Regions from separate parts of the Paraburkholderia kirstenboschensis genome, predicted to be linked through region 2. Evidence: riboswitches for the same ligand, from Rfam matches in the RefSeq annotation. Region 2 holds a riboswitch; each other region holds the start of a gene.
The links. Region 2 has a riboswitch for cobalamin ahead of RW095_RS21075 (oxidoreductase). Riboswitches for the same ligand answer to the same signal wherever they lie in the genome.
Positions count from the first base shown of each region.

Region 1: linked by a shared signal. The riboswitch ahead of cobA (uroporphyrinogen-III C-methyltransferase) and the one ahead of RW095_RS21075 (oxidoreductase) in region 2 are both predicted to bind cobalamin.
Region 3: linked by a shared signal. The riboswitch ahead of RW095_RS39430 (TonB-dependent receptor domain-containing protein) and the one ahead of RW095_RS21075 (oxidoreductase) in region 2 are both predicted to bind cobalamin.

Region 1 is NZ_CP136512.1:10,797-21,323, reverse strand. It holds partial or broken gene RW095_RS08755 (response regulator transcription factor) at 668-1,405, shown strand; partial or broken gene RW095_RS08750 (FecR domain-containing protein) at 1,402-2,520, shown strand; gene RW095_RS08745 (hypothetical protein) at 2,546-2,878, shown strand; gene bluB (5,6-dimethylbenzimidazole synthase) at 2,884-3,564, opposite strand; gene RW095_RS08735 (cobyrinate a,c-diamide synthase) at 3,548-4,846, opposite strand; gene cobO (cob(I)yrinic acid a,c-diamide adenosyltransferase) at 4,849-5,451, opposite strand; gene RW095_RS08725 (cobalamin biosynthesis protein) at 5,448-5,870, opposite strand; gene cobA (uroporphyrinogen-III C-methyltransferase) at 5,867-6,634, opposite strand; cobalamin riboswitch at 6,865-7,109, opposite strand; cobalamin riboswitch at 7,179-7,459, shown strand; gene cobW (cobalamin biosynthesis protein CobW) at 7,616-8,719, shown strand; gene cobN (cobaltochelatase subunit CobN) at 8,726-10,527, shown strand, end outside.
Region 2 is NZ_CP136512.1:2,700,969-2,711,495, reverse strand. It holds gene treA (alpha,alpha-trehalase TreA) at 1-88, shown strand, start outside; gene RW095_RS21115 (alpha-ketoglutarate-dependent dioxygenase AlkB) at 235-816, shown strand; gene RW095_RS21110 (carbonic anhydrase) at 850-1,485, opposite strand; gene RW095_RS21105 (DUF1488 family protein) at 1,820-2,092, opposite strand; gene RW095_RS21100 (MDR family MFS transporter) at 2,305-3,798, shown strand; gene cobM (precorrin-4 C(11)-methyltransferase) at 3,906-4,631, opposite strand; gene RW095_RS21090 (cobalt-precorrin-6A reductase) at 4,660-5,382, opposite strand; gene RW095_RS21085 (cobalt-precorrin-5B (C(1))-methyltransferase) at 5,379-6,467, opposite strand; gene cbiE (precorrin-6y C5,15-methyltransferase (decarboxylating) subunit CbiE) at 6,473-7,732, opposite strand; cobalamin riboswitch at 7,816-8,003, shown strand; gene RW095_RS21075 (oxidoreductase) at 8,086-9,645, shown strand; gene RW095_RS21070 (precorrin-8X methylmutase) at 9,655-10,281, shown strand; gene RW095_RS21065 (precorrin-2 C(20)-methyltransferase) at 10,282-10,527, shown strand, end outside.
Region 3 is NZ_CP136513.1:3,728,978-3,739,504, forward strand. It holds gene ilvD (dihydroxy-acid dehydratase) at 1-1,099, opposite strand, end outside; gene RW095_RS39395 (LysR family transcriptional regulator) at 1,231-2,226, shown strand; gene lgt (prolipoprotein diacylglyceryl transferase) at 2,336-3,235, shown strand; gene RW095_RS39405 (SIMPL domain-containing protein) at 3,329-4,057, opposite strand; gene RW095_RS39410 (EVE domain-containing protein) at 4,261-4,719, opposite strand; RNA gene ssrS (6S RNA) at 4,803-4,984, opposite strand; gene RW095_RS39420 (cell division protein ZapA) at 5,150-5,464, opposite strand; gene RW095_RS39425 (ATPase) at 5,461-5,817, opposite strand; cobalamin riboswitch at 6,036-6,316, shown strand; gene RW095_RS39430 (TonB-dependent receptor domain-containing protein) at 6,412-8,355, shown strand; gene RW095_RS39435 (FecCD family ABC transporter permease) at 8,383-9,441, shown strand; gene RW095_RS39440 (ABC transporter ATP-binding protein) at 9,438-10,277, shown strand; gene cobT (nicotinate-nucleotide--dimethylbenzimidazole phosphoribosyltransferase) at 10,315-10,527, shown strand, end outside.

The sequences.
Region 1 (10,527 bases), 360 kb from region 2:
TATAGTTTGTGAGGACTTGACGGCTTCATTGCGCGTCTACAACGCGACATCGGACCGATTTGACAATCCTTAAACGATTTATTTCGAGACCGTTTCTATACTCACTCAAATTGTCAAATCGCTGTTTCCGAAAAGCCTGCCGCAGTTTGAAAAAAGAAAGTCGCGGGGCCTGCACCCGTGCGAGAGAGCCCACTTTCTTATATGGCGAGCCCATACGGGCCGAAAGTAACCGGCGGGACCTGAGAGGCGCCGCGAATGGCGCGCAGAACCGGCAGAAGCGGTATGCGGCCCGACAGCCGCCGTCGCTGAACCGTTTAAGGGCATTCAGCAAAGATCGACCGTCTTTTCGATTATGATTATCGGCGGCTGATAATCGCCGCTCCCGAATCGAAAAATGCGCGCTAATTTTGAGATGGGGTGGCAGCAGGGTTGTATTGGGCGCGAGGCGAAGGACCATTAGTCGAAAGAGAGTCAAAGAAACTTCAAACCGAAGATGAATGAAAAGCCGGATCGCCGGTGCCGGCGTGCACCGGCATCCCGGTCGATCCGCCGGATTGCCGGTAACCGGTCGCGGCCGCTGAGATGCGGCTGCGCCAGTTACCAGCGAACGACGAACAAACGACGAACAAACGACGAACAAACGACGAAGTCGCGTTGCGGGGTTTTTATGAGAATTGCTGTCCTGGATGACGATTCGGCGCAGGCCGATCTGGTTTGCCAAACGCTGTCGGCGGCGGGCCATGTTTGTCACGCATACGGCGCGGGGCGCGAACTGGTGCGGCAGTTACGGCGTCAGACATTCGACCTGCTCGTGCTCGATTGGAATGTGCCTGACATGTCGGGCGAGGAAGTATTGCGCTGGGTGCGGGAAAGCCTGTCAGAACGCTTGCCCGTGCTGTTCATGACCAGCCGCGGACAGGAGAGCGACATCACGTCGATCCTGAACATCGGCGCCGACGACTACGTCGTCAAGCCGGTCCCGGCCGCCGTACTGCTCGCGCGCGTCGGTTCGCTGCTGCGCCGCGCCTATCATCTGAAGCCGCCGGCGGCGAGGGAAGTCTTCGGCGAATTCTAGTTCGATCTGCATGCAAAGCATGTAGTGGTGCGCGGCAAGAAGGTGGCGGTCACGCAGAAGGAGTTCGAGCTCGCGCTGCTGCTGTTCCAGCATCTGAGCCGGCCGCTGTCGCGCGCGCATATTCTCGACGTCATCTGGAAGCAGGCGACGGACATCCCGTCGCGCACGATGGACACGCACGTCTCGATGCTGCGCAGCAAGCTCGGTCTGCGGCCCGAACACGGCTACCGTTTGACGCCGATTTACGGCTATGGCTACAGGCTGGAGCGGTTGCAGTCCGCGAGCGATGCACCGGCAGCCGCAGACCGTCCGCAAGCGGGGCAGGCGTGACGTTTTCCGTCGACGGCGCTTCAGCCATGCGCGGCAGGGCCGGCTCGACGGGCCGCCGCGCGGGCGCCGTGCTGGCGGCCGCGGGACTGTTCGCGTTGGCCTGCTTCGCGCCCGCTTCGGCCCATGCGCAGCCGTCCCGCGCGTCGAAGCAGCGCGCGAAAGCCGCGCCGCCCGCCTATGTTTCCTACGTGACGCACGCAGGCGACACACTCTATGAAATCGCGAGCCGCTATCTCAGCGATACCGGCGACTGGGCCGTGCTCAGTCGTATCAATCACGTGCCCGCACCGCGTCGCATGGCGGCCGGCATTGCGCTGCGTTTGCCAGCCGACAAACTGAAGCAGGACCCGGAGACGGCACGAGTGATCGCGACGAGCGGTCCGGCCGAACATGCGTCCGGCGCGAGCCGTTATCTGCCGCTCACGACTGGCGCAACGCTTGACGAAGGCGATCGCATCCGCACTGGACCCAACGGCTTCGTCACACTGGAGTTGTCCGACGGCTCTCATCTGACGATGACTCAAAACGGCACGCTCGACATCGACAGGTTGCGGCGGACCACGCTGACGGGCGCCGGCGACCGTCAACTGGAACTGCGCCGCGGGCAGGTCGAGAGCCAGGTCACGCATGCCACTAAGAAAGACGACCGCTTCCAGATCCGTTCGCCGTCGGTGGTCGCGGGCGTGCGCGGGACGCGCTTCAGGGTCGCTTACGACGGCGACGCGCAAACCCACGGCAGTCGAAGTGCTGGACGGCGCGGTCGGCGTCGATCCGGTCGCGGCGCTCTCGCGCAAGTCGGCACCGCTGCCGGGCGTGCCGCTGCAGGCGTCGGCGCAACTGCTCGCGGCGCGCTTTGGCAGCGTTACGCGAGCCGGCGCCGCGATAGGCGATGCAGTCGCGCTGCTTCCCGCACCGACGCTCAGGGAGCCGGCGAGAGTGCAGGACGGCAAGACGGTGGCCTTTGATCTGATTCCGCGGATCTGTCGGGCGGGCAACTGGTGGTGAGCGATCTGCCGCCAGGCGTCTATTACTGGACCATCGTTGCCGAGCAGTTCGACAACGGCCGCTTGTACGAGACGGCCAGCGCAGTTCGCACGTTTATGCTTGCCCGCTGACGCTGGTAGATTCAATGGCTCGCACGTGGTCGCGCAGATCGGTGTTGGTGTGAGCGACTGCGCGTCTGGCGATTGCGGCCCGCTGACCGACGCACCGGTCTCGCTATTCGGCGCACGCGTCTACCGTCATACGCTCACGCTGCGGTTTTTCGAACGCGCGAGCGGGCGCGAAGTGTACAAGGTCAGCGCGGCAAGTACAGACCACGACGCCGATCCGCTGAGCGCCTTGCCCGCGCTGATCAGAAGCGCGCTGGTGCAATTCCCGTTCGACCCACCGGCCGACTGGCGCGTTAGGTTGCGCACGAATGAAAAGCGCGGCGTGCCGGACGTGGTCTCGGTGACGCCGCTCCAAAAATAACACCGCTACAGCGGATCGCGCGGTGACTGCTCCTGCGGTATCGGATCTTCGGGCCAGCGGTTTTCAAACACGCAATCGGCGAGCGGCGTGCGCTCCGCCCATCGCTCGGTTTGCAGCATCGGTTCGCTATAAAAATGGTCGACGTGGCCAAGACACAGTATGGCGACGGGCCGCGCGCCTTCCGGCATGCGCAGAAGCCGGCGCACTGCGTCGACGTCGAACAGGGACACCCAGCCCATGCCGAGCCCTTCCGCGCGGGCGGCGAGCCACATGTTCTGGATCGCGCACGCCACCGATGCGAGGTCCATTTCCGGCAGTGTGCGGCGGCCGAAAATGTGCCGCTCGCGGCCGTCCATCAGCGCCATGACGAGCAGTTCTCCGCATTCCAGCATGCCTTCCACTTTCAGCTTCATGAACTCTTCGCGGCGTTTGCCGAGCGCGTCGGCGGTGGCAAGCCGTTCGCTTTCGACGTTCGCATGCAAGGCGCTACGCAAGCCGGGATCGGTGATGCGCGCGATGCGCCACGGCTGCATGAAGCCCACGCTCGGCGCATGATGCGCGGCATCGAGCAGACGCTGCAATACCGCGGCATCGACGGGATCGCGCACGAAATGGCGCATGTCGCGGCGCTCGTAAATCGCGCGATAGACCGCGTCGCGGTCGGCTTCGTTAAAAGGCTTCGCCATTGAACAGAGCGGCCGTGAAGGCCGGGTTGGAGGGCCAGTAAGCGTGCATGTAAGTCGCGACAATCGAGCCGACGCGATATACAGCCTCGCCCGGTGCATCGCCTTGAGGCCGCGTGGCTGAACGCAACGGCGAGAGCGACATGCTCAGCTTCGAGTAGTGAAACGTGTGGCCGGTCATTGGACCATGCATGCTGTCGATCTGTTGCATGCCGAGCCCCGTGAAGCGTGTATGCATCGTCGCGTGACCGGGCAGCAGGCCGAGCATCGACGTGCTGACACCTTGCGTGTCGGTGAGCATATCGAGCAGATATAGCATGCCGCCGCATTCGGCGACGAGCGGTTTGCCGGCCGCCGCGTGCGCGCGGATGGCCGCGGCGCTGCGGGCATTCGCGGCGAGCGCCGCCGCGTGCAGTTCAGGATATCCGCCGGGCAGATACAACGCGTCGGTGTCGGAGGGCAACGCTTCGTCGGCGAGCGGCGAAAAGTAGTGGACATGGGCGCCGAGCGCTTCGAGCAGCGTGACGTTGGCCGGGTAGATGAACGAGAAAGCGGCATCGCGCGCGATGGCAATTTTTCTGTTGTGCAGAAGGCGCGGAAGTACTTGCGGTGTGGGCGGGCCAAACTCCACGGCGGGCGGCAACTCGGCCAGCACTGTATGACTGAGCGCGTCGGCGGCGCGATCCAGACGCGCGTCGAGATCGTCGATTTCCGCGGCCTGATGCAAGCCAAGGTGGCGATCGGGCAATTCGATTTCGTCGCTGGCGGCAATGTGCCCGCACCAGCGTAGCGGGGGCGGCAACGCCTCTTCGAGCATTTGCGCATGACGCGAGGAGCCGACGCGGTTTGCGAGCACGCCATGAAACGGCACCTGAGGCCGGAAATTGGCGAGGCCGAATGCGACCGCGCCGAAGGTCTGCGCCATCGCCTTGGCCGAAATCACCGCGAGTACCGGCACGCCGAAAGCGGTCGCGAGATCGGCGCTGCTCGGCGTGCCGTCGAAGAGACCCATCACACCTTCGATCAGGATCAGGTCGGCTTCGTCCGCCGCCTGCGCGAGAAGATTGCGGCAGGCGTCCCTGCCGACCATCCACAGATCGAGCGACAGCACAGGCGCGCCGCTTGCGCGCGAGAGGATCATCGGATCGAGAAAGTCGGGCCCGGTCTTGAACACGCGCACACGCCGCCCCAGTCGCCGATGGTAGCGCGCGAGGCCCGCGGTAATCGTGGTCTTGCCTTGACCCGACGCGGGCGCGCTGATAAAAAGCGCGGGGCAGGCGGACACCTTCAGAACTCCACGCCGCGCTGCGCCTTGACGCCTTGCTCGCGGTACGGATGCTTGACGATACGCATCTCGGTGACGAGGTCGGCGGCTTCGATCAGCGCGTCGGGCGCGTGGCGGCCGGTCACGACCACATGCAGCATCGCCGGACGCGCGTTGATGACGGACAGCACTTCGTCGAGCGGCAAATATTCGTACTTGAGCACCGTGTTCAGTTCGTCGAGGATGACCATCTGATAATCGCCGCTTTCGATCATCCTGCGTGCTTCGTCCCAGCCTTTGCGCGCGGTGGCGATGTCGGCGTCGCGGTTCTGCGTGTTCCAGGTGTAGCCGTCGCCCATCGTCACGAAGTCGCAGTTGGCAATTGCGCCGAGGAAGTCGCGCTCCGACGTATGCAGCGCGCCCTTGATGAACTGCACGACGCCAAGGCGCATGCCGTGGCCTAGCACACGCACGGCCATGCCGAAGGCGGCGGTTGTCTTGCCCTTGCCGGTGCCGGTGTTGACGATCAGCAGACCCTTTTCGACGGTCGCGTTGGCCTGCTTCTTTTCGTGGCCTTCGCGCCGGCGTTCGGTCATGCGTTGGTGCGATTCGCGATCGGTCTTCATGGAAGGTCCTGTTGGATGATGGTGACAGTGTCTGCTTGTGCGGGTTCGGTCGAAGCAATCGCCACGGTGACACCAGCGTAAACGGTTTTGCGAGCGATCAGACGCGCGGTGCGGGCGGCGGCCACCCCGAGCAACGCGCACGGTTCGCACACGCCGTCCACGCCGAGATGCTCGCGCGCGGCGACCGACGGTTCGTGAACGCTGATCGCGGCAATCTGCTCGCGGTTGAACACTTGCAGCGGCAACCCGTGACGCGCGCAGAATTCCAGCAGGCCCTGTTCGTCCGCTTTCGTTTCAATAGAGGCTACCGTTGCAATCTCTTCGAAGGCGTGCGAACCGAGCGCTGCGCGCACCGCCGTTTCGATTTCGTCCGCCGATGTATGCAGGCGGCAGCCGATGCCCACGCTAAGCGTTTTCATTTCGCGTCCGGCGAAGACGCCGCATCCGATGAGCTTGCCGCGGCGGCACGCGCGAGCGCCAGCGACGCGACGCCGCCGATCACCACGATCGCAGGCGAGCCGAGTCCCGCACGCGCGACGGCATCGGCAAATTCGCCGAGGGTGGAAAGTGCATGGCGTTGCTCCGGACGCGTGGCCGATTCGATTGCCGCACACGGCGTGTCGGCGCGCATGCCGGCCGCGAGCAATGCGCCGACGATGTCGTTCAGCCGCCGCATGCCCATGTAGATGACGAGGGTCATGCGGGTGGCGGCGAGCGCGGCCCAATCCGGCTCGCTGCTGCCCGCGCCGTGGCCGGTCACGAATATCACGCCTTGCGCGTGATCGCGGTGTGTAACCGGAATGCCGATAGCCGCGGGCGCCGCGATTCCCGCTGTGATTCCGCTGACGATCTCCACTTCGATACCTGCGGCATGCAGCGCCTGCTGCTCTTCGCCGCCTCTGCCGAACACGAACGGATCGCCGCCCTTGAGCCGCGCGACGCTGCGCCCGGCACGCAGATGCTCGAGCATTTGCGCGACGATGCCTTCTTGCGGCGTCGACGGATGACCGCCGCGTTTGCCGACATAGAGAACTGACGCATCGGCGCGCGCGAATTGCAGCACGTCGGGATTCACGAGATCGTCGACGAGTATCACGTCGGCTTGTGCGAGGGCGCGCGTCGCCTTCAGCGTCATCAGTTCGACGTCGCCGGGACCTGCGCCGATCAGCCACGCGCGTGTCATCGCGGCTCGCTAATCGTGCACGGCAACGACGTTGCGCGCCACACCGACACGCACCATGCGGAGCGGCACGCGAATGGGCCCAATTGAGTGGAGATCGAAGTCATTCAAGCGGTGTCTTCACGCACGACGGCACGCGCGGGTGCGGACCCGGTCGCTGCATCGTGCTTCAGCGCCTTCACATCCGTCCCTCGCGGATTCCGGCTGCCGGCGGCGTGACGTCGTGAAACGCGCGGCCGCCTCCGCGTCTGGCCGGTATCCGGGCTGGCGGCCTCACGCGCTTTGCCTTCCCGTCCGCATTCATTCGAATGTATCGGACAGTGGCATCGAAAACGCATGCGCGGTGCAGCATGAACATTGCACCGCAGGTCGCTTACCGTTGCGGGGACAGCACAGATTGAGCGCAGGAGCGCTGCCTGTTTCCCGTTTAACTGCACACGCGAATGCATGTGCGGGCACCAAACGCGCGCATACGATAGCACACGAGAAGCCCGTGCGATAAGCGCGCCGGGCCCGCGTTTCCTTGACGGCGCCAGACGGTGGGCCTACACTCGCACGCACTTCTGGTGCTCGTGTGCGCGCTCGTGCGCATGCAGTTAAACGGGAAACAGGGCGCCCGCCTGTCACGGTTTGGGCCAACCTGTGCTGCCCCCGCAACGGTAAGCGAAAAGTGACGTCATGGCCGTTCGCATGGCGCCGCAGTGCCGGCTTCGATGTCCACGCGCAAGGCCGCGTGGGCATATCACCACTGGGCGAGAAATCACTCGTTCGGGAAGGGGAAGCGGCGCTTTCGCCAGCCCGGATACCGGCCGGAACACGAAGGGCGAACGTCGCGGGGATGCGGCGCTGCGCTCATGCCCTCACACCCGTTTTCTGCGTTTTCCTGTTGTAGCAAGGCCGTCGTTCATGCCAGAGGCGCGCGCTTGACCTCATGCGTGCCCACTACGCCGGCCGGCGCCTGCAACTTCTGGAATGGACCTCACGATGCAAACTCAAATGCGCAAGATCCCCGTCACCATCGTCACGGGCTTTCTCGGCAGCGGCAAGACCACGCTCTTGCGGCACATTCTTCAGCATGCGGGCGGCAAGCGCATCGCGGTGATCGTCAACGAGTTCGGCGAGCTCGGTATTGACGGCGAAATCCTGAAGGGTTGCGGCATCGGTTGCGACGAGAACGGTGTCGAAACAGAAGGGCAATTGTATGAACTCGCGAACGGCTGCCTCTGCTGCACGGTCCAGGAGGAATTTTTTCCGGTGATGGAAAAGCTCGTCGAGCGCCGTGAGCAGATCGACCATGTGCTGATCGAAACATCGGGGCTCGCGTTGCCGAAGCCTCTCGTGCAGGCGTTCAACTGGCCGCAGATCAAAAACAGTTTCACCGTGGATGCGGTGATTACCGTGGTCGACGGCCCCGCTGCCGCGAGCGGCCAGTTCGCAGAAAACCCGCTCGCCGTCGACGCGCAGCGCAAAGCCGATCCCAATCTGGATCATGAATCGTCGCTGCACGAGTTGTTCGAAGATCAATTGTCCTCAGCCGATCTGGTGATTCTGAATAAAACAGATCTGCTCGATGAGGCTCGTCAGAACGCGGTCGAAGCGTTGATACGCGAAGAGATTCCGCAGCAAGTGAAGGTCGTGCGCGCGCAGATGGGGCAGCTCGATCTGCACACGCTGTTCGGGCTCGAAGCGGCCTCGGAAGAAACGATTCATTTGCGCCACGACCATCACGGTTCGGCGGACGACGCGGATCATCATCACGATGAGTTCGATTCGGTGGTCGTGCATGCAAACGCGCTGTCGCGCGACGCGGTAATCGCCGCGCTGCAAGCGCTCGTTCAGAGCAACACCATTTACCGTGTGAAGGGTTTCGCGGCCTTGCCGGGCGCAGCAATGCGTCTCGTGATTCAAGGCGTGGGCCGGCGCTTCGACAGTTATTTCGACCGACGCTGGCAAGCCGGCGAGGCGGGCGAAAGCCGCTTCGTGCTGATCGGCGAAGACCTCGACCAGGCCGCGCTGCAACGCGCGTTCGACGCGGCGCTGGGCTTGTCGAACGCCCCAGCGTCGGGCGTCGCGGCGCAGCAGGCGTAAGCGCACATGCATCTGCTGCGCACCACGCCGGGCGGTTTCGTCGACGATACGCAAGGCGTGATCCGTATCGATCAGCGGCCTGCGGATATCGTCGTGCTCAGTTCGGCGGACACCACGCTGTCGCTGCTGGCAAGTGCGTTTCCTCGTCTCGGCGACGGCTTTCCGAGCGTGCGCCTCGCAAACGTGACCTATCTGCGGCAACCGGCGTCGGTGGATTTCTACGTCGAAGATGTGCTGCAACACGCGCGCGTTGTCGTAGTCGATCATCTTGGCGGCGAAGCGTATTGGCCGTATGGCATCGAACAGGTCGTCGCGCTAGCGGAGCGCAAACAGCAAACGCTTGCGATGTTTTCGGGCGATCTGCAGGAAGATCCCAATCTGCTTGCGCGCAGCACCGCGGGCGCTGATCTATGCCATCAGTTGTGGCGTTATTTGCGGGAAGGCGGTCCGCAGAACGCCGAGGCGTTTCTGCGCTGCATCGCGCATCGCGCGCTTGGTTGGGGACAGGAGCCAGCGCCGCCGCGCGCGTTGCCGGCCGCGTCGCTTTACCATCCACAACGCGACACGCCGACTATCGCCGACTGGCAAGCGCGCTGGCGGCACGATGCGCCGGTTGCGGCGATACTTTTCTACAAGGCGCATCTTCAGGCGGCCAACACAGCAGTGTTCGACGCGCTGATCGAAGCGCTCGAATCACAAGGCGTGAACCCGCTGCCAATCGCCATTACGTCGTTGAAAGATGCGGTGAGTCGCGAAGTCGTGCAGTCGTTGTGCGCTCAACATAACGCGGCACTCGTGCTCAATACGACTGCGTTCGCCGCTTCCGCGATCGATGACGCGGAACCGCTCGCGCTCGCCGGCGATGCACCCGTGCTTCAGGTGATTTTGAGCGGCGGCAATCGCGAGGACTGGCTCAAGGACAATCAAGGCCTGAATTCGCGCGACATCGCCATGCATATCGCGCTGCCCGAAGTGGACGGGCGCATCATCACGCGCGCGATCAGTTTCAAGGGACTCGCGTATCGCTGTCCGCATACGGAAGTCGATGTGGTGCGTTATCAGCCGGATCTCGAACGCGTGGGCTTTATCGCCGAATTGAGCCGCCGCTGGAGCCGCCTGCGCTCGCTCGACAACGCGGACAAAAAACTCGCGCTGATTCTCGCCAACTATCCGATGAGCGAGGGGCGCATCGGGAATGGAGTCGGGCTGGATACGCCGGCGTCGGTAGTCGGAATTCTGTCGATGTTGCGCGACGAAGGTTATCGCGTCGCAACGGTGCCCGCGAACGGCGACGCGCTATTGCAGAAGCTCACCGAGGGCGTGACGAACGATCCCGTGGTGCGCGATCTGCGACCCGCTTTGCAAAGCCTTGCGCTTGCCGATTACCTCACACATTTCAACGCGCTGCCCGCCGAAGCGCGCGATGCGCTGAATGCGCGTTGGGGCCCGCCGGAGCAGGACCCGAGCGTGCGGCGCGGCCGTTTCATGATTGCGGGTTGGCGCTGCGGCCACGTGTTCGTCGGCATTCAGCCGTCGCGCTCGCGTGAGCAGGGCGATTACGCGAGCTATCACGACGCCGAGCTCGTGCCGCCGCATGCGTATCTCGCGTTCTATTTCTGGCTGCGTCATCAGTTCGGCATCGACGCGGTCGTGCATGTGGGCAAGCATGGCAACCTCGAATGGCTGCCCGGCAAGAGCGTTGCGTTGAGCGATACGTGCTGGCCCGATCTGATTCTCGGGCCCATGCCGCATCTGTATCCGTTCATCGTCAACGATCCGGGCGAGGGCAGTCAGGCCAAGCGCCGCGC
Region 2 (10,527 bases):
CGGCGGCGAGTATCCGCTTCAGGACGGCTTCGGCTGGACCAACGGCGTAACGCTCAAACTGCTCGATCTGTACAGCCCTGGCGAGTAGCGGCGCTCCCACGACGCAAACAGGCTCAAGCGGACGAGAACAAGGAGGCACGGCTGGAAAGCAAGAATACTGTATAAAAACACAGTATAATGCCTTGCATGAACCAACCATTTGCTGGCCGGGCCGCTCGCCCCCGGCATTGAACCATGGCGTCCCAGCAAGGCCTGTTTGCCCCCGAGCCCGTTGCGCTATTCGGCGACAGCGAAGGCGGAATAAGCTACCTGCCCGACTCGATCCCGCTTGCCCTCGCGCAACAGTGGTTTGAAGAGGCGTTGCATAACATCGGCTGGAGCAGCCATCAACGCATGATGTACGAGCGCGAGGTGACCGTGCCCCGGCTGATCGCCACTTTCATGCGCGAATCGGCGGACTTGCCCGCGCCGCTTGGCGAAGCGTTCGAGATGGTCCGATCGCTGGTCGGCGCGCCGTTCAATCGCGTCGGGCTCAACCTCTATCGCGACGGGCACGACAGCGTCGCACCGCACAGCGACAAAACCGCGAATCTGGTGCACGGCGAGCCGATTGCGATCGTGTCGCTCGGCGCAAGCCGCCGCATGACCGTCCGCCCGAAAAAAGGCTCGGGCCGCGCAGTGCATGTCGAACTGGAACCAGGCAGTTGCCTCGTAATGAGCTACGCGTCGCAGTTCACGCATGACCACGGCATTCCGAAGCTCAATGAAGGCGTTGGGCCGCGCATCAGCCTTGCGTTTCGCTGCTATAGCGGCTAGCAGCACTAGCCACGTCGAGCATGCGCGGCGCCATCAGAACGCGTAAATGTCCGGGTTCTCGAGCAGCGGCACGAATTTGCCGGTGCGGCCGTCGAGTGCGAGCATGACGCCGGTTTCAATCTCGAAGATCCAGCCGTGCAATTGCAGCGTCTTGTTCGCGAGCCCAACGGCGACCGACGGATGCGTGCGGATATTGGCCAGTTGCGCGACCACGTTGTCCTTGACCAGCGCGTCCAGACGCTCAGTAGCCGACTGATAGGTGCGCGACGCATTGATCGCCTTCGCCGCATCGGCGTGACGCAGCCAGCCGGCCACTGCGGGCAAATGTTCGAGATTCGTATTGCTCGTGATCGCGGTCATCGCGCCGCAATTCGAGTGGCCGCATATCACGATATCGCGCACGCCGAGCACCGCGACCGCATATTCCACTGTCGCCGATACGCCACCAGGCTCCGGACCATACGACGGCACGATATTGCCCGCGTTGCGGATCACGAAGAGCGCACCCGGTTCCGCCTGCGTCAGCAGTTCGGGAACCACGCGGCTGTCCGAACATGTCACGAAAAGCGTGCTCGGACTTTGCGCGGTCGACAGGCGCTTGAACAGAGCACTTTGCTGCGGAAACACTTCGCGTTGAAAGCGGATCAAGCCCTCGATGATTTCCTGCACGATGTTCTCCCGATAATCGAAGATGCGCGGCGCGCCCTGCATGGCGGCCCCGGTTCGCGCGAACTATACCGCGTTGTGATGGCTGCGGCAGGCGTTGCAGTGCTATTGGGACGGCGCGACCCGCCAGGCACTGGTGAACTCACCGGCGCGGCTCATGGACCGCGCCTCGAGTGCCGCAACGGTTCGCGACGTCAGAACCGCGGAGCCGCCAAGCCGCCCAGGCCTTATCGGCGAGAACAACCGTCGAGCCCGGCGCATGCCGGCCCCGTCGACGGCAATGACAATGACAATGACAATGGCAATGACAACGGCAGCGGCAGCGGCAGCGGCAATGCTAAGGGCCCGTCTTGTCGAAGTCGCGCGTTTCGAGCTCCACCGATTGCCCGCCGTTTTTTTCCAGCACCCGCTTGGTAGCCTTTTCAATCTGCGCGCGATTGGCCTCGAACGTACCTACGAGGTCGTGAGCCGACGGCCCGCCGTTACCGAAATGGTCGTTTAGCGCGTCGAGCGATACGCTGCACCAGACGCCTTTTCCATCGACATTGGCCTCGAAGGCGACGCGTGCCGCCGCCACCACTTCACGGCGTCCGGTGAATTCGATCCTCATAATGATCCTCCATGTGTCGAAAGAACCTTGTAAGTCGCAAGTGCTGTGCCAAACGGCGCAGAGCGCCGATGCCGCCGCTCGCGTGCGAAGATTCTGTGCAAGGTGCATACTCGGGGTCGGCCGCCTCCGAACGGCCGTGCTCATGCGTCGCAGCGTGCAGGTCAAGCGCCAGGCGGCCGGACGCACCCACTATTCTGATCCAACTTCGTCCCATGTCCCGCAATCCGCAATCGTCGCGTCCCTTGGTCATTGCCGCCGTGATGGCTTCCATGGCGATGGTCGCCATCGAAGCCACCATCGTTTCCACCGCCATGCCGCAGATCGTCGCGCAACTCGGCGATCTGCATCTGTATAGCTGGGTATTTTCTTCGTTCCTGCTCGCGCAAACGGCCATGACCGTGGTGTTCGGCAAACTCGCCGATCTGTACGGCCGCAAGCCTGTCATGCTGGCCGGCATTGCGATCTTCCTGATCGGCTCCGTGCTCGCGGGCTTCGCATGGTCGATGCCGGCCATGATCGCGTTCCGGCTGATTCAAGGCATCGGCGCGGGCGCGATCCAGCCGGTCACGCTGACCATCGTCGCGGACCTCTACCCTGCGCGCGAACGCGGCAAGGTGCAAGGTTATCTTGCAAGCGTGTGGGCGATTTCAGCGGTCGTGGGACCGATGGTCGGCGGCTTCATCATCCACAACTTGTCGTGGGCGTGGATCTTCTGGATGAACGTGCCGATCGGCGTCGCATCCGCAGCAGGGTTTATCGCGTTTCTCCGAGAGTCCGAGCGGCATGCTAGCCCTTCCATCGACTTCGCGGGCGCGGCGCTCTTCATGGCCGCGATAGCCGCGTTGATGACCGCGCTTACCTGTGCCGGCGACGACGACCTCGCGCATGCATCGATGGCCGGCGTCGCATTCGTCGTGTGCCTGCTGCTGTTCGTGCTGCAGGAGCGCCGCGCAAAAGAACCAATGATCTCGTTTGCGCTATGGAGCCGCCGCCCGATTGCCGCGTGCAACGGCGCGACCTTGCTGTCTGGCATGATCCTGATGGGATCGACCACGTTCCTGCCGATGTACGTGCAAGGCGTACTCAATCGCTCGCCGGTGATAGCGGGCCTCGCGCTCACGATGATGATGGTCGGCTGGCCGGCCGGCGCCACGCTCGCCGCCAAGTCGTTTCATCGCATTGGCTTGCGGCGCATGCTGATCGGCGGCAGTGCTTTTATTCCGGTCGGCGCGGTGCTGCTGCTGTTTCTCGCGCCTGGCGGCTCGCCGCTCGTCGCCGGATTCGGCTCGCTGATCATGGGTTTCGGCATGGGCACCTCGAGCGTCAGCTGTCTCATCCTGATCCAGGAAATCGTGAAGATGGATGAACGCGGCAGCGCAACGGCGTCGAACCTGTTCTCGCGCAATCTGGGGAGCACGCTCGGCGCCACGCTGTTCGGCGCGGTGCTCAACTTCGGGCTGAGCCATTCGCATGGCGTCGCCGTCGTCACGTCCGACCAGCTAAAAAGCCTGCTGCAAAACCAGGCCGCGAGCCTTGGCAGTGGCGAAGCGATCCGCATGGTGCTGCATCAATCGCTGCACCTCACGTTCATTTCAATCTTCGCAATTGCGATTTTCGTGGTGTTGCTGCTGACTCTCGTGCCGACGATCACCATCGGCGCGGAGAAAAAGATGCCGCTCGAAGCGCTCGCGCCGCTTGAAGATTAAGCCGCTGGCGGTAGCTGGTTGCGCGGTTCGCCGTTGCGCAAGTGCGCGTGCGCCGTGTATGTGGAATGGGCGACGCGCGAATGCAAGGGATACCGCCGTCTCACACGTCACGCTTTCGCGTACAGCGTCGAATTTGCAAAGCCTTCGGCCGCGAGCACCTGCCCGACCAGAATCAACGCGGTGCGCTCGATCTGCGTGGACTCTACCTTGCCGAGAATGTCGTCCAGTGTGCCCGTGATCTTTTCCTCGTCGGGCCAACTCGCGCGATAGATCACCGCGATCGGGCACGCGCCGCCATAATGCGGCCGCAGTTCTTCGACTATGCGCGCAAGGTGCCGCACGCCGAGGTGAATCGCCATCGTCGCGCGATGCCTTGCCAGATCGGCCAGCTGTTCGCCTTCGGGCATCGTCGTTTTCGTTGCGTAGCGCGTGAGAATCAGCGTCTGCGAAATGTCGGGCAATGTGAGTTCGCAGCCGAGCGCCGCCGCGCAAGCAGCCGTTGCAGTCACCCCCGGTACGATTTCGTAGGGAATCGCGAGCTCGCGCAACCTGCGAATCTGTTCGCCGATCGCGCCGTACAGCGCCGGGTCGCCGGAGTGCACGCGAGCTACGTCCTGACCTTTGTCGTGCGCGCTTTTCAGTAACGCCACGATGTTATCGAGGTCGAGTTCGGCCGTGTTCACAACCTGCACCGCCGAATGCCCTTCGAGCACTGCAGCCGGCACTAAAGAACCCGCATACAGAATCACGGGACAACTGCGCACGAGACGCTGCCCCTTCACCGTGATCAGTTCCGGATCGCCGGGACCGGCGCCGATAAAAAACACCGTCATTCAATACTCCATGATTCAAACGGACGACTCAAACTGACAGATGCAGCGCTTCGAGCAACTCCGCCACGCTTTCGAATTCACGATCCGCTGCGGGCAATGACGGCCGACGCAGCATCACGACGGGCAAGCGGCGCTCACGTGCGACTTCGAGCTTGGCCTCAGTCGCGCTGCCACCGCTATTTTTGCTGACCACGACGTCGACGCGTTGCAACGCGAACAGCGCACGCTCGCCTTCGAGCGTAAACGGTCCGCGCGCCGCGAGTATGCGGGAGCGTTCCGTGTCTGCGTGCGAGTCGAGACAGCGCACAAGCCAGAATTGATGCGCGGGAATTTCGTCGAGATGCGAGAGCGGTTCGCGTCCGAGCGTGAAGAGCGGCCGCCTGAATGGCGCGAGCGCCGTTGTGAGTTCGTCCCAGCCGCCGACGATGCGCCAGTCGTCGCCGGCACGCGGCTGCCACGCCGGTCGACGCAGCGCCCAGCACGGCACCCGCGCGTGACGAGCCGCCTTCACTGCGTTCGCGCTGATCTGCGCCGCGTAAGGATGCGTCGCATCGATCACGAGGCCGATGTCTTCATCTGCGATGTATCGCGCCATGCCTTCGCTGCCGCCAAAGCCGCCGACCCGCACGCTGCATGGCAGATCGTCGGGCACCTTGCCGAGTCCCGCGAGACTGTACACGTCGCGGGAAGTGAGCTGCCGGGCGATCCGCAATGCGTCGCCGGTGCCGCCGAGCAGCAGGACTCTCGTCATCGCGCGACTCCGATCAGCTTGCCCGCGCGGTCGATTGCAAACATCTCGACGTTCACCTGCGGCGGCACGATTTCGCGTGCGACGGCAAGCGCGTGCGCGCAGACGATATCGCCGAGCGGCACCTGCTCCGCATGCGCTAGCGCGACCGCTTGCTGGCTCGTATTGGCTGCGCGAATTGCGGATTGCAGCGCGTCGTTCGCACCCTGTTCGGCGGCCCATTCGGCGAGCCGTTGCAGATCGATGCTCGAGTTGCGGCTATGCAGATCGAGATGGCCCGCCGCGAGCTTGCTCAGCTTGCCGAAGCCGCCGCAAATACTGAGGCGCTCGACCGGCGCGCGCTTCATATGCTTGAGCACCGCGCCGACGAAGTCGCCCATTTCGATCAGTGCAATGTCGGGTAATCCGTAGTGTGAGCGCATCGCGTCTTCGCTCGCATTGCCTGTGCACGCGGCAAGATGCGTGTAGCCGTTAGCGCGCGCAACGTCGATGCCCTGATGAATCGACGCAATATAAGCCGAGCACGAAAACGGCCGCACGATGCCGGTCGTGCCCAATATCGACAGGCCGCCCACAATCCCGAGCCGCGGGTTCATCGTCTTGAGCGCAAGCGCTTCGCCGTCTTCAACGCCAATGGTCACTTCGAAGCCGCCGCCATATGCATGCTCGCTGGCGAGTTCTGCAAGATGCTCGCTCATCATTTTGCGCGGCACCGGGTTGATCGCCGGCTCGCCGACGGCGAGCGTCAGCCCCGCGCGCGTCACCGTGCCCACGCCCGGTCCGGCTCGGAACACAACGCCTGGCCCGGGGACCAGACGCACGCGCGCGAACACCACAGCGCCGTGCGTGACGTCGGGATCGTCGCCGGCATCCTTGATCGTGCCGGCTTCTGCGCCGTCATCGGTCAGCCGGCAGAAGACGAGCGGCATCGGCACATGCTGGCCTTTGGGCAACACGATTTCGGCTACCTCGCTGACCACACCCGCGAGCAGCAGACGGGCCGCCGCCAGCGACGTCGCGGTTGCGCAACTGCCGGTCGTGTAGCCGCTGCGCAGCGGCGCGGGTTGTTCGGGCGTTTCGTCGCGCATTAGCGTCACGCCGGTGAAGCAGCGTTGGGGTAGCCAACAACACTCTGGGCACCATCGGCAGCGCAACGCTTCACCACGTCGAACAAGGTGATCGGCAGCGCCTGCCGCCACGTATCGAATCCGCCGAGCGGTTGAGCGTCCGAAAGCGCGATTCGCGTGAGCGTGCCGCCATATTTGTCGCGCCATGCTGCGAGCGCCGCCTCGCCTTGCAACGTGACCGCATTCGCAACCAGCCGGCCGCCGTCGCGCAAATTTTCCCAGCACGTTTCAAGCACGTCCGGCACCGTCACGCCTCCGCCGATAAACACCGCGTGCGGCGCGGCCAACCCTTCGAGCGCTTGCGGCGCACGGCCCGCCACGAGCTGCAGTCCAGGCACGCCCAACGCATCGCGATTGTGCTCGATGAAGCGCTGACGCTCCGCGTGCCCTTCGATCGCGATCGCCCGGCAAGTCGGATGCGCGCGCATCCATTCGATGCCGATCGAGCCGCTCCCCGCACCCACGTCCCACAACAATTCGCCGGGCGTCGGCGCGAGTCGCGCGAGCGTGATCGCTCGCACATCGCGTTTGGTGAGCTGGCCGTCGTGACGAAACGCGTCGTCCGGCAAGCCGCAGGTGAGCGGCAGACGCGGCGCGCCTTCGGTGGCGCGGCATTCGAGCGCGACCAGATTCAGCGCGGCGACATCGCCCGCGGACCATTGATCCGCGCGGCCGTCGATGTGCCGCTCGTCGTCGCCGCCAAGATGTTCTAGCACGGTCATCCGTGTTGCGCCGAAACCGCGCGCGTTCAGCAGATCGGCGAGCGCGGCGGGTGTGCGCCCGTCCGCGCTGAGCACGAACACGCGGGCGCCGTCGTGCAAACAAGCGTTCAAGGTGGGCAGCGGCCGCCCAACCAGCGACACGGTGGCCACGTCCTGCAACGGCCAGCCGAGCCGCGCGGCAGCGAGCGATAACGACGACGGCGCGGGCAACACGCGCAGTTCGTCGGCCGGCAACTGTCTAGCCAGCGTCGCGCCGACGCCGAACAGCATCGGATCGCCGCTCGCCAGCACGCACACGGAGCCGCCGCGCTCGGCCAGCAGCGGCGCGAGATCGAACGGGCGCGGCCACGCGGCGCGGCGCGCGGCCAGCCGCGCGGGCAACATCGACAGATGACGTTCGCCGCCGTAAATCACCGACGCTTCGAGCAACGCACGCCGCGCGGGCCGCCCCAAACCGGCGAAGCCGTCATCGCCTATGCCCACCACCGTCAGCCACGCCGACATGCACCCTTCCTCATTTTGTATCTCAAACAATGCACTGCGCCACGCCGGTCAAAGCGTCCAGCCTCGTTGTGCTATCCGAAAAAAGGCATAATACAGCCGCCGGTGCCCTTCGGGGCCTAACAGGGAACACAGCGGGAACATTGCCGCTGTGGCTGCCCCCGCAACTGTATGCAGCGAGTCCGCCTGCGCTTGGCGCCACTGGTTCAACCGGGAAGGCCGCGGCGGACGACGACCTGCCAGCCAGGAGACCTGCCGGCGAGACTGTTCGTGCCAGCCAACATCGGGCGGGGTGTACCGATGCCGCAGCAATGCCGCTTGATCGCTTGCTCGGGCCGTCGCGCGACGCTAACCCGGTGTCCGTCTTGAATCCAGCTTCGCCCTCCACCGTCTTGCCTGACGCGGCATCTGCGCTGCGGCCCTCGGCGTGTCCGGGCCTGCTGCGGATCGTCGCCGCGCGCGATGGCGGCATCTGCCGGATCAAGCTGCCAGGCGGCGAGTTGAGCGCGGCTCAGGCCGAGGCAATCGCGAATGCGAGCGCGCAGCATGCGGCGGGCGCAATCGAACTGACGAATCGCGCGAATCTGCAGTTGCGCGGCGTTCGTGCCGGACATGAAGCTGCGCTTGTTGCCGCGCTACTCGATGCGGGGCTCGGACCGAGCGCTGCAAGCGGCTCTGCAGGAATGGGCGGTGCAGCGCCGACCGATTCCGCCGCAGACGATCACGATGGAGATCGAAACGCGCACGCACTCAAAGCATCCGCTGCTGACGACGTGCGCAACGTCATGATCAGCCCGACTGCGGGACGCGACCCGTCCGCACTGTTCGACACCAGACCTCTGTGCACCGCGCTTCTCGCGCTGCTGCAAAGCGAAGCGCGTTTCGCGGCGCTATCGCCGAAATTCGCGTTGTTGCTCGACGGCGGCGAGCGGCTCGCAAGAGTGGACCACCCGCATGACGTGTGGCTCGCGGCGGCGCAAGATTCTGGCGGTGACGTGCGCTTCATATTTGGACTTGCGGGCTGCCCGTCCGTTGATGCAAGCGCGAGCGCGAACACGCACATCGGCGGGAACTCGACATCGCCGTCACCATCATCAGGCAAAGCTGAGGGCTCGTCTGAAAAACCGCATGCGGATGCGACAGGCGCGTTGGCCTCGGTACTGCCCTCGCAAGTTCCGGCGCTCGTGCGCGCGCTGCTGCATACGTTTCTCGATCTTGCCGCTGCCGACGCCACGCGTATGCGCCATCTGCTCGACACGCATTCGGCGGACGCAATATTGCAGCATGCACAAACGTACGTGGATTTTCCATTGACACGCGACGCGACGCTCGCCGACTGGCGCCGCAGCACGACCGCCGATGCTTCATTGCGCCTCGGCGCACACACGCAACGCGTCGCGGATACTTGGCATGCCGGCGGTCAGCCGCCGCTCGGCCGCATCGACGCGGCCACACTGCACGGCCTCGCCGCACTCGCGCAACAACACGGCGACGGCACGCTGCGCATCACGCCGTGGCAAAGCGTATTGCTGCCCGACATCCGAACGCCCGCAGTGCCCGCGGTGCTTGCGGCGCTGAACGCGCTGGGCCTCGCATGCGATTCCGCCGATGCCATGACACGCCTGATCGCGTGCGCCGGTTCCACCGGCTGCGCGAAAAGCCTCGCGGATACCAAAGCCGATGCATTGGCTCTCGCGAAGCGCCTGCCGGCCGGCGTCGACGTGCATTTGAGCGGTTGTCCGCGCTCGTGTGCAGCCGCGCATTGCGCACCGTACACGCTGCTCGCCGCGGCGCCCGGCATCTACGACCTTTTCCGACGCGACCAGGGCCCCGGCTTCGGTCAATGCGTCGCGCGCCAACTGACAGTCGAACAGGCCGCCGATACGCTCGCGCGCCTTGTCCGAAGCGACACATGAGTGACACCGATGCTTGATTACATTCGCGACGGTCAGGAGATCTATCGCCAATCTTTCGCGACGATCCGCGCCGAAGCCGACCTGTCGCGCATTCCCGCCGACCTCGAAAAACTCGCGGTGCGTGTGATCCACGCTTGCGGGATGGTCGATGTGATCGACGATCTCGCGTTCTCCGATAATGCCGGCACAGCAGGCCGCACGGCGCTCGCGCAAGGCGCGCCGATTCTCTGCGACGCCGGCATGGTCGCGCAAGGCATCACGCGCGCGCGGTTGCCGGCGAACAACGACGTGATCTGCACGCTCACGCATGAGCGAGTGCCCGCGCTCGCTCGCGAACTCGGCAATACGCGCTCGGCCGCCGCGCTCGAATTGTGGCCCCCGCATCTGGCCTGCAGCGTCGTCGTGATCGGCAACGCGCCGACTGCCCTCTTTCATCTGCTCGATATGCTCGACGCAGGCGCGCCGAAGCCCGCGCTGATTCTGGGCTTCCCGGTCGGCTTTGTCGGCGCGGCGGAATCGAAAGCGATGCTCGCCGCGAACAGCCGCGGCGTGCCGTATGTCGTCGTGCATGGCCGACGCGGCGGCAGTGCGATGGCTGCGGCCGCTGTCAACGCGCTGGCAACGGAGGTTGAATAAATGACAGCGCAACAACGTGCAGGGCGTCTGTATGGGCTCGGTGTCGGTCCCGGAGATCCGGAACTCATCACGCTGAAGGCATTGCGTCTGCTCAAGGCGGCGGCCGTGGTCGCCTACTTCGTGGCGAAGGGCAAGAAGGGCAACGCGTTCAGCATCATCGAAGCGCATTTGCACGACGCGCAGCAGCAACTGCCGCTCGTGTATCCCGTCACGACCGAAGCGCTGGAGCCGCCGCTGTCGTATGAA
Region 3 (10,527 bases), on a different replicon from region 2:
TCACCTTCTGATCGGCGCGCGGCTTGGCCGGCACGACCTTCAGTTCTTCAGCGAGCGTCTTGCCGGTGATGGTGATGCAGTCGCCATGCAAGAGACCCGCGTCGAGCAGGATCTTCATGACTTGCGGAATGCCGCCGGCTTTGTGCAGGTCGGTCGCGACGTACTGGCCCGACGGCTTCAGGTTGCAGATCACCGGCACTTTCTTGCGCATGCGCTCGAAGTCCTCGATGGTCCACTCCACTTCCGCCGCGTGCGCGATTGCCAGAAAGTGCAGCACGGCATTGGTCGAGCCGCCGGTCGCCATGATCACCGCCACGGCGTTTTCAATCGACCTCTTCGTGATGATGTCGCGCGGCTTCAGATCCTTCTTGACCGCTTCAACGAGCACACGCGCCGATTCAGCGGCCGAGTCGACCTTTTCCTGGTCGGGGTTGGCCATCGTCGATGAATACAGCAGCGACATGCCGAGCGCCTCGAACGAGGAGCTCATTGTGTTGGCGGTGTACATGCCGCCGCACGAACCCGTTGACGGGCACGCATTGCGCTCGACGCCCTCGAAATCTTCCTGCGACATCCGGCCCGCCGTGAATTCGCCGACAGCTTCGAACGACGACACGATCGTCAGATCCGTGCCCTTCCAGTTGCCCGGACGGATCGTGCCGCCATACACGTAGATGCCCGGCACGTTCATGCGCGCGAGGCCGATCATGCCGCCCGGCATGTTCTTGTCGCAGCCGCCGATCACGACCACGCCGTCCATCCATTGGCCCTGCACGCATGTCTCGATACAGTCCGCGATGACTTCGCGTGACACGAGCGAGTACTTCATGCCCTCGGTGCCCATGGACATGCCGTCAGAAATAGTCGGCGTGCCGAAGATCTGCGGATTGGCGTCCGCGCCCTTGACGGCGGCGACGGCGGCATCGGCAAGACGCTGGAGACCGGCGTTGCACGGCGTGATGGTCGAATGGCCGTTGGCGATGCCGATCATCGGCTTGTCGAAATCTTCTTTCTGATAGCCGAGTGCGTAGTACATCGAGCGGTTCGGCGAACGGGCCACGCCTTGCGTGATGTTCTTCGAACGACGGTTGTAGGGCATGGGGATCTCCGGTCTGTTTGTTTTGCTGGTCGGTCCAGTGTAGTTCGGACCCGTCAGGCAAGAATGCAATTTTGCGATGTGCGTGTCCAATATATTATTGAGCGCTGAATAGGTCGTAAAATGTATTAATCATGCTGCCTGCCGTTCCCGACCTGCGTCAATTGCGTTATTTCGTGACCGTCGCCGAAGAGAAGCACTTCGGCCGCGCGGCCGCGCGCCTCTCCATGACCCAGCCGCCTCTGTCGCAGGCAATCCGTGCTCTGGAGGAGACGCTCGGGGTCGAACTGTTCGCGCGTACCAAGCGGTCCGTCGAATTGACGCCTGTGGGCGCGGATCTGCTCCCGGAAGTGCAGCGCCTGCTGGCGGGCGCGGAAGGTTTGCGGCCGCTTGCACAAAGCCTTGCGCGGGGCGAGGCGGGCGTGCTGTCGCTCGCGTTCGTTTCGACGGCGGACTACGGCTTGTTGCCGCTTTTGCTGCGCGACTTCGGCGCGCGTCATCCGCGCGTGCGGCTTGAACTCACCGAGGCAACCAGCGACGTGCAGGTGGACGAACTCGTCGCCGGGCGCATCGACGCGGGCCTTGTCATTGCCCCTGTGCCGACGCGCCATGCCGCGCAGTTGTCGTGGCTGCCGATCGCACGCGAGCCGCTCGTGATCGCCATGTCGACCGAGACGGCGGCGCGCGTGGCGGGCAGTTCCGGCGGTGGTGGCGGCGCTGCCGGCGATCCGCATGCCGAATGGCTCGACACTCCGGTCAGCTTGCGTGAGCTTGCCGATGCGCCGCTCGTCGTCTTCCCAAGACGTCTGGCGCCAGGCTTTTATGACATCATTATGGATTGCTACGGCGTGGCGGGGCTTCAACCGCGGGTCGGGCAGGAGGCGATCCAGATGCAGACCATCGTGAGCCTCGTGTCGGCCGGCATGGGTGTCGCACTCGTGCCGCAATCGTTGCGTAACCTGCGCCGAACCGGCGTCGTGTACCGGCCGTTGTCCGAGTCGGTGCCCGCTATCGAAACAGGGCTCGTGTGGCGAACCGCGGAGGTGAGCCCGGTGCTGGCGGGCTTCATCGAAATCGTGCGGACGCATGCGGCGCGTGCCGATGCGCAGGCTGCCGCGCCTCACATTTAATGCGACGGCGGCGAACGCATTGCATGCGCAGCCGTCCAACGCAGGCGGCGCAAGCCGCGCATTATCAATACAAACTAGCTTCTGAACCCGAACTGCCCATAACAACACGATGCTCATTCACCCGAATTTCGACCCCGTTGCCATTCATCTGGGGCCGCTCGCCGTGCGCTGGTATGGACTGATGTACCTCGTCGCGTTCATCGCGGCGATCGTCGTCGGCCGGCTGCGGCTGCGTTTGCCGTTCGTCGCGGCGCAAGGCTGGACGCCCAAAGATATCGACGACATGCTGTTTTACGGCGTGCTCGGCACGATTCTCGGAGGCCGGCTCGGCTATGTGCTGTTCTATAAAGCGAGCTTCTATTTCGCGCATCCGCTCGACATCTTCAAGGTGTGGGAAGGCGGCATGTCGTTTCACGGCGGCTTCCTCGGCGTGACGCTCGCAATGGTGCTGTTCGCCTATCAGCGCAAACGCTCGTGGCTGCAAGTCACCGACTTCGTCGCGCCGATGGTGCCGACGGGACTCGCGGCAGGGCGTCTCGGCAACTTCATCAACGGCGAGTTGTGGGGGCGCGTGACCGATCCCTCGGCGCCGTGGGCGATGCTCTTTCCAGGCGCCGCGCCCGACGACGCCGCGTGGCTCGCCGCCCATCCGCAACTGGCCGCGCAATGGAAGCTGAACGAAGTGTTCGCGCAATATCACATGCTGCCGCGTCACCCGTCAGAGCTGTACGAGATCGCGCTGGAGGGCGTCGCGCTCTTCTTCGTGCTGTTCTTCTTCTCGCGCAAGCCGAAGCCGCTCGGCGCTATTTCGGCGGTGTTCCTGATCGGTTATGGCCTCGCGCGCTTCATAGTGGAATTCGCACGTGAGCCCGACGACTTCCTCGGTCTGCTCGCCATGGGTCTCTCCATGGGCCAATGGCTCTCATTGCCGATGATTCTCGTGGGCATCGCCATGCTCGTGTGGTCGTATCGTCGCAGCCGCGGCGAACCGGCGCACGCGCTGCCATGACACGGTACGTTGTGTTCGCCGGATAAAAAAACGCCACGGCATGCCGTGGCGTTTTTGCGTGTGCCGCCGCACGGGCAGCGCGTTGACCGCGCGTTACTTCATCTGCACTGAGCCCGATACATTCACCGTTACCGTGGACGTGCCGCCTTCAATTGGCACGGGTGCCGACATCTTGGCGTCGGCGCCCATGGCGCGCGCGCTCATCATCATGACGGGCCGCGGCATTGCGCCGTTATGTCCGACGTTGACCTCGCGAATCGAATAGCCGCTGTAGCCGAACGCCTGCGCGGACGAAGCCGCCTGCTCACGGAACGACTTGATCGCATCGCCGGTGAGCTTTTGTTCAGCGGCTCGCTGCGCCGCAGGCGACAGCGAGAACTGCACATTGCCGACCTGCATGATGGGCGCCATTTGCCCCGCGAGCTTCGACGCCGCGGCGAAGTCGTGCGACTCGAGCACGACCTCCGTGCGGCCGCGCCATGCGGAGATGCGGCCATCGCGATCAGTGGACGGATAAATCGAGAACGAACCGGTGCGTGCGGTCACGCCGCTCACGCCTTTGGCTTTTTGCAATGCCGAATCGGCGCGCTGGTTCAGCGTTGACGTAAGCGCCGACGGATCGCTCGCTTCCTGCTCGTAAAAGAGCGTGATCTCGACGACGTCTTGAGGCACTTCCGCGCTGGCCTGCGCGTTCAGCGATAGCACGCCCGCCGGTTGATAGGGCGCGACGCTCTGCGCGCGTGCGATAGCGGGCGTGAGCACGAGGGCTGCAGGCGCGGCGCAGACAAGCGCGAAAGCGAGTGCACGTGCGGTGTTTTTCATCTGTGTGGAACTCCTTGCTTGAACAGGGTTGCGCACGATCGGACAGGCGCGATGCAACGGCACGGCGCTTCGTGCGCCGTTGGTAGTCCGTTTGCAAGTGCGTTAGGCGCTTGTAACCTGAGCTTGGTTCCCCAATTTAACCGTGCTATGAGCATCGGTTGGCCACATCGCTCGCGGGGCTCTTGCAGCGAGCACTGGCGAACTCAAGCGAGTTGCTTCGTAATGAAACGCCACTCGGCTTCTGTAACCGGCGTGATGGACAGACGGTTGCCTCTCGCAAGCACGCGCATGTCTTTCAGCTCTTCGTGCTCGCGCAACGCGGCGAGCGGAATCAACGGAATCTTCTTCTTGAAGACGACATCGACGAGAAGCCAGCGCGGCGTTTCCTGCGACGACTTGGGATCGTAGTAAGGACTCTTCTTGTCGAACTGAGTCGGGTCCGGGTAAGCGGTGGACGCCACCTCAGCGATCCCGGCGATGCCAGGCTCGGGACAACTCGAGTGATAGAACAGCACGCCGTCGCCGACCTGCATCGCGTCGCGCATGAAGTTGCGCGCCTGATAGTTGCGCACACCGGTCCACGGCAACGTACGGTGCGGTGCGTTGGCAAGATGGTCGATGCTTGCTTCGTCCGGTTCGGACTTCATTAGCCAGTAGCGCATGAATCGAAGGGAACGTTAAGGTTGGAAAACCCGGGAGCACAAACAAAAACGGCACCGGACCGTAGTCCGATGCCGTTCCAAATAAGGTCCCCGCCTTGGCCGCTAGGCCGGCATCCTGAACCGGGGGTTCAGAATTGGTCGCAGTTAGCAGCACTTCGGGTACATCAGACAGAGTGACGCGCACGCCCGTGCTACAAATTTCCGCAACCGTGCACATGGCATTGGTTCAAGGAATATATGACCTTGGCGAACCAGGCAGGGAAGCTAAACCGATCAAGCTAAAACTATTCAGGTGAAACGTTTGCCGAGTGTTACATCGTGGATGCTCTCACGCGCTTTGCTCAGCTACTTCCTGAGCCACCTGGTTGAATCAGCAGCCGACCCGAGGACCAGCCACCTTCACTTGCAAACCGCCTTGCAAACTTGCTGCTTACTGCATGGTGTACTGCTCGATCACAGTACCCAGTTGTTCGTTCATTCGATGCATTGTACGCCGGATTTCTTCGGCGGGAAATGCTTCTCCGTGACGCACGCTCGATTGCAGCTTAAGCAGTTCCGATGCCAGCGACAGCGCGGCCATGACAGCAATACGATCCGTGCCGCGCACGTTGCTGTTATTGCGGATCTTCGACATTTCAGCGTCGACTCGCGCGACTGCTTCAAGCAGCGCGCCTTCCGTTTCCGGCGAGCAGGCAAGACGATAGGGCACGCCGAGAATCGATACTTCGATCTGCTTGGTGGTCATGCATTTTCTCCGTGGCGAGTGGCGTCGCTCTCCGCTTCGACTTCATGCTGAGCGGGCTCGAGCAGATCGAGCTGGTTGTCCGGCTCGTTGTGCCCGCGAGCACGCGGCAATTTTTCGAGGATCGCATTGAGCCGCACTTGAGCGTCGTCGATCTTGGCCGACAGCGCGTCGCGCTCCGCTTGCAGTGCATCGCGTTCCTCGCGCACCATGGCAAGTTCCGTGCGCGTGGCTTCTGCCTCGGCGCGCGACTGGGCGAGCTGCTCTTCGAGCGCGACTCGCGCTTCGTTGTGGCGCTGGCTGATCGCAATCAGCTTGCCGATATTCTGTGAAAGTGTTTCGAGTTCGGTGAGCATGTGCTGCGTCCTCTAAAGACCTCGCATTTTAGCGCGGAATGCCGCACGTTCCGACATTTGTCTCGTTTCGAGACGTAACAACACCGCTTTATGCAGGCTTTTTTCGACTGAAGAAGAAAAAGTACTCGTGTGTCACAGATCGCGTCGGACAATACTCCGCCCCTGTCCGAATCAATCGCTGTCGTGACCCGCATTCTTGACTGGCCCCGAGGCCGCTCATAAACTGGCCGCACTCTGGTGCCCGCGCGCGCATTTCATTGCGCGCGCAGTTAAACGGGAAGCAGGGCGCGCCGTTCACCAGAACGCGCGAACCTGCGCTGCCCCCGCAACGGTAAGCGACCGCATTCGCTTTGCACTTCGTGCTTTGCAGTTCGCGTTTGCAGTTCGATCCCCATCGCGTGTTCCGGTTCAACATGCGAGTGTGCCACTGCGCGTCACGCGTGGGAAGGCGGGATCGGGCGTCGTCAGCCCGGATACCGGCCAGAGGGAGAGGCGCGCGCCTGCGAAATGTCATGTCAAAAGCGCTCGCGCCTCGTTACGCGACGGCCTGCGGGGAAGCGGGCCGCGCACGCCATCCACGGGAAATCTCACTTCATGCTGTCCCCTATCGCCCGCGCGGCGTTGCTCGCATTTGCAGGGCTGCCGCAGCTCGCGCATGCGCAAGCCGCCGACAGTTCGTCTGCGCCGTCGCATGCAGTCGCACCGATCGCATCAGCCGCTACAAGCGCTATAAACGCTACAAGCCCTGCATCCACCGCAATCGCCGATTCTTCGCCTGATGTTTTGTCGCCCGTCGTCGTCACCGCCGAGCGCGGACCTCAAGCGCTCGCCGATACGATCCCGCAAACGTCGCTATTCGATCAGCAGGACATTGCCGACACCACCGCAACCGATCTGCCAGGTCTGCTGCAACTCGCGCCCGGCGCGCAAATCTCGCGCACAGGTGGCCCCGGTTCGACAGCGAGCCTGTACTTGCGCGGCGCGTCGTCGACGCAATCGCTGGTTCTCATCGACGGTGTGCGCGTCGATTCCGTGAGTCTCGGTGCCGCGCAAATCGCGCAGATTCCGCTCGATCAGGTAGACCATGTCGAAGTCGTGAACGGCAATGTGTCGGCGTTGTATGGCTCCGGCGCGATCGGAGGCGTGGTCCAGGTGTTCACGAAAGACGGCGGCGATCACCCGCCGCGTTTCAATTTCTCCGTGGGCTACGGCAGCTACCATACGCAGACGCAACAGGTCGGCGCGAACGGCGCATTGGACAAGGACGGCCGCACGACCTTCAACATCTCGCTCGCGCGTTCGAAAGACGACGGCTTTTCCGCGCTCGATCCTCAACAGGCGCCGAATGCGAACCCCAATGCGAACGGCTATCTGAACGAAAGCATCTCGGCTTCGCTGCGCCATAAGTTCACCGACAAGTGGGACGCGGGCGTCCGCTATCTCCAGTCGAACGGCAACAACAGCTACGACAATGCGTACGGCGAGCCGACCGATCTGAACAATCTGTACACGATAGTGCGTCAGTTGTCCGCATTCGCGAACGGCAAGCTAACCGATTGGTGGACCACGCACTTCATCGTTGCGCAAGGCGACGACCGCAGCGTCTCGAACACCAACGGTCTGTATAACGGCCGCTTCGACACGGACAATCGCCAGTACACCTGGCAGAACGATTTCGCGCTGGCCGCGCAGCAGAAACTGCAAGTCGGCTACGAGCATCTGGACCAGAGCCTCGAGTCGGATACGTTTGCCGCACCCACTCGCCATGTCGACTCGGGCTTCGCCGGTTATACGGCGCGCTTCGGGCGCAACCAGATCCAGGCCAACCTGCGGCGCGACCAGTACTCCGATTTCGGCGGAGCGAACAGTTACTATCTCGGCTATGGCTTCGACATCACGTCGCGTTGGAAGCTAAGCGCAAGCTATTCTGATTCGTTTCGCGCGCCGAGCTTCGACGATCTGTACTATCCGCTGAGCGGCAATCCGTCGATCCAGCCGGAGCGCAGTCATTCGATCGAAGCAGCGTTGCAGTACGCGTCCAATGCGCTCGGCGTGATGCGTTTGAGTGCTTTCCAGACGCGTTATTCGAATCTGATCGACTATGAGCAGGTGACGCCCGGGATCTATCTGGCCGAAAACGTGGGTCATGCAAAAGTGCAGGGACTCGAAGGATCGTGGAGCGGACATGTCGGCAAGACCGACGTGCGCGCGTCGGTGACGCTGCAAAATCCGGTCGACCTGGACAACGATACTGACCTCGTGCGGCGCGCGCGGCGTTTCGCGTCGCTGACGGTGAATCGCAGTATTGCAGGATGGCGCGTGGGCGGCGAGTGGATCGTGAGCGGCCCGCGCGAAGACAGCAGCGGCAAGCTCGGCGGCTACGGTGTCGTGAACCTGGCCGCGCGCTACAACGTCACGAAGGCATGGCACGTGGCCGCGCAAATCCAGAATCTGTTCAACAAGGACTATGAAACGGCCTACTCGTATAACTCGCCGCGGCGCGGTGCATATGTCACGGTCGGCTGGCAGCAGCAGTGATGCCGGCGCCATGCTGAGAGCGCGCCGATGAGCCGTCACGCGGGTTCAATGCCCGCCACGCTTCAGGCGATGACTGCGAAGCGCGCCGCCGCGATCTGGCTCGTGCTTGCTGTCGCCGCGCTTGCCGTGCTGATGGCGTCGCTCGCATTGGGCAGCGTGGCGCTGGCGCCCGCGCGCGTGATCGAGGCGCTTTCGCCGCTGCATGCGGGCGCGTCCGACGCAAACTCTGCCGATCTCGCCGGCGAGATCGTGCGCACGCTGCGTTTGCCTCGCGCGTTGGCCGGTTTTGCTTGCGGCGCATTGCTCGCATTGGCTGGCGCGCTGCTGCAGGTGTTGTTGCGCAATCCACTCGCTGAGCCCTACGTATTAGGCGTATCGGGCGGCGCCGCAACTTTCGCGCTCATCGCGATGAGCGCCGGTTGCGCGTGGTGGCTCGTCGATGCGTCGGCATTCGCGGGCGCATTCGTATCCATTCTTCTATTGCTCGGCCTTGCGCGTCGCGAGTTGTGGCGCGGCGAACCGCAGGACACGTCGCCGCGCCTGCTGTTGACTGGCGCCGTGATCGCGGCAGGCTGGGGCGCGTTGATTACCTTGCTGCTCAATCTCGCGCCCGACAATCGTTTGCGCGGCATGTTGTTCTGGCTTACCGGCGACCTCAATGGCAATGCGCTGCCGTGGACCGCGCTCGTCGCGCTGGTCGTCGTGCTGATTGCAATCGTGCCCGTTGCGCCGCGCCTGAATGTGCTGTTGCGAGGCGACGCTGCCGCGCAGGCATTGGGCGTTGCGGTAATGCCGTTGCGGCTTCGCGTGTATCTCGCGGCCTCGCTCGCCGCGGCCGCAGCCGTGACGACGGCGGGCACCATCGGCTTTGTCGGGCTCGTGGTGCCGCACATGTTGCGGCTCGCGTTCGGCAACGACCAACGTATGCTGCTGCCCGCCGCGGCGCTCGGCGGCGGCGTCGCGGTAATGGGCGCCGACCTGATCGCGCGGCTTGTGATCGCGCCGGCACAACTGCCGGTCGGCGTCATCACGTCGATCATCGGCGTGCCGGTGTTTCTCTGGATGCTGCTGCGCGCCCGCCGATGATGCCCATTAACAACCTCGCGCAGCCCACGCTCAGCGCACAGCGCGTGAGCTTGCGTGCGGGCGCGCGCACGTTGCTCGACGCGTTCACGCATACGTTCTATCCGGGCGAGATCTGGTGCGTGGCCGGTCCGAACGGCGCCGGCAAGACGACGCTCTTATCCACGCTCGCGGGTTTGCGTGAACCATCGGCGGGGCACGTGGAACTCGACGGCGTGCGTATGACCGGCTGGCACGCGCGGCAACTCGCGCAGCGCCGCGCGTTGATGCCGCAAAGCGCGCCCGACGCATTCAGCGCGAGCGTGCTCGACATCGTAATGCTGAACCGCTTCCCGCATTTGACCGGCTGGGGTTGGGAAGGCGAGGGCGATCGCGAGGCCGCGCGTGCCGCGCTGGACTTGCTGGGCCTCACCGCATTGGCCGCGCGAGACGTGCTGTCGCTTTCAGGCGGCGAACGTCAGCGCGTGGCGCTCGCGGCCGTGCTGTGTCAGCAGGCGCCGCTTCTGCTGCTCGACGAACCTTTATCGCATCTGGACCTGCATCATCAGATCGAGTGCCTGGAAGCGCTCAGCGAATGGGCGCGTGAGCCAGCGCGGACCGTGCTGTTTTCCTGTCACGACCTGAACCTCGCACGCCGGTTCGCGACGCACGCGCTGCTGCTCGACGGCGCGGGCGCAGCCTACGCGGGGCGCGCGCACGAAGTACTGACGCCCGCGTTGACGAGCCGCGTATTCGGCTATCCGTTGATTCTGATTCGCGACGGCGAGCACGAGGCGCTCATTCCCGCGCCGCGTTCACGTCACGAATTCGCTTCGAGCCATGACACATCGGCAAGCTGACGCGCAGAACAGAACATCCTTTATCTTCACGAAACTCATGACCTCCTCGCCACGCTTGTCCGGATTGCCCCAGGTAGAACCGCTCGATCAGACGTTACGCAGCGAGCTTCAGCACATCATCGACACGAAGACGAAGCCGCCCGGCAGTCTCGGCCGGCTCGAAACGCTCGCGCGGCAGATGGGCCTGATTCAACGCACCACGCATCCAACGGTGGAGCGCCCCGCGCTGATCGTGTTCGCCGGGGACCAC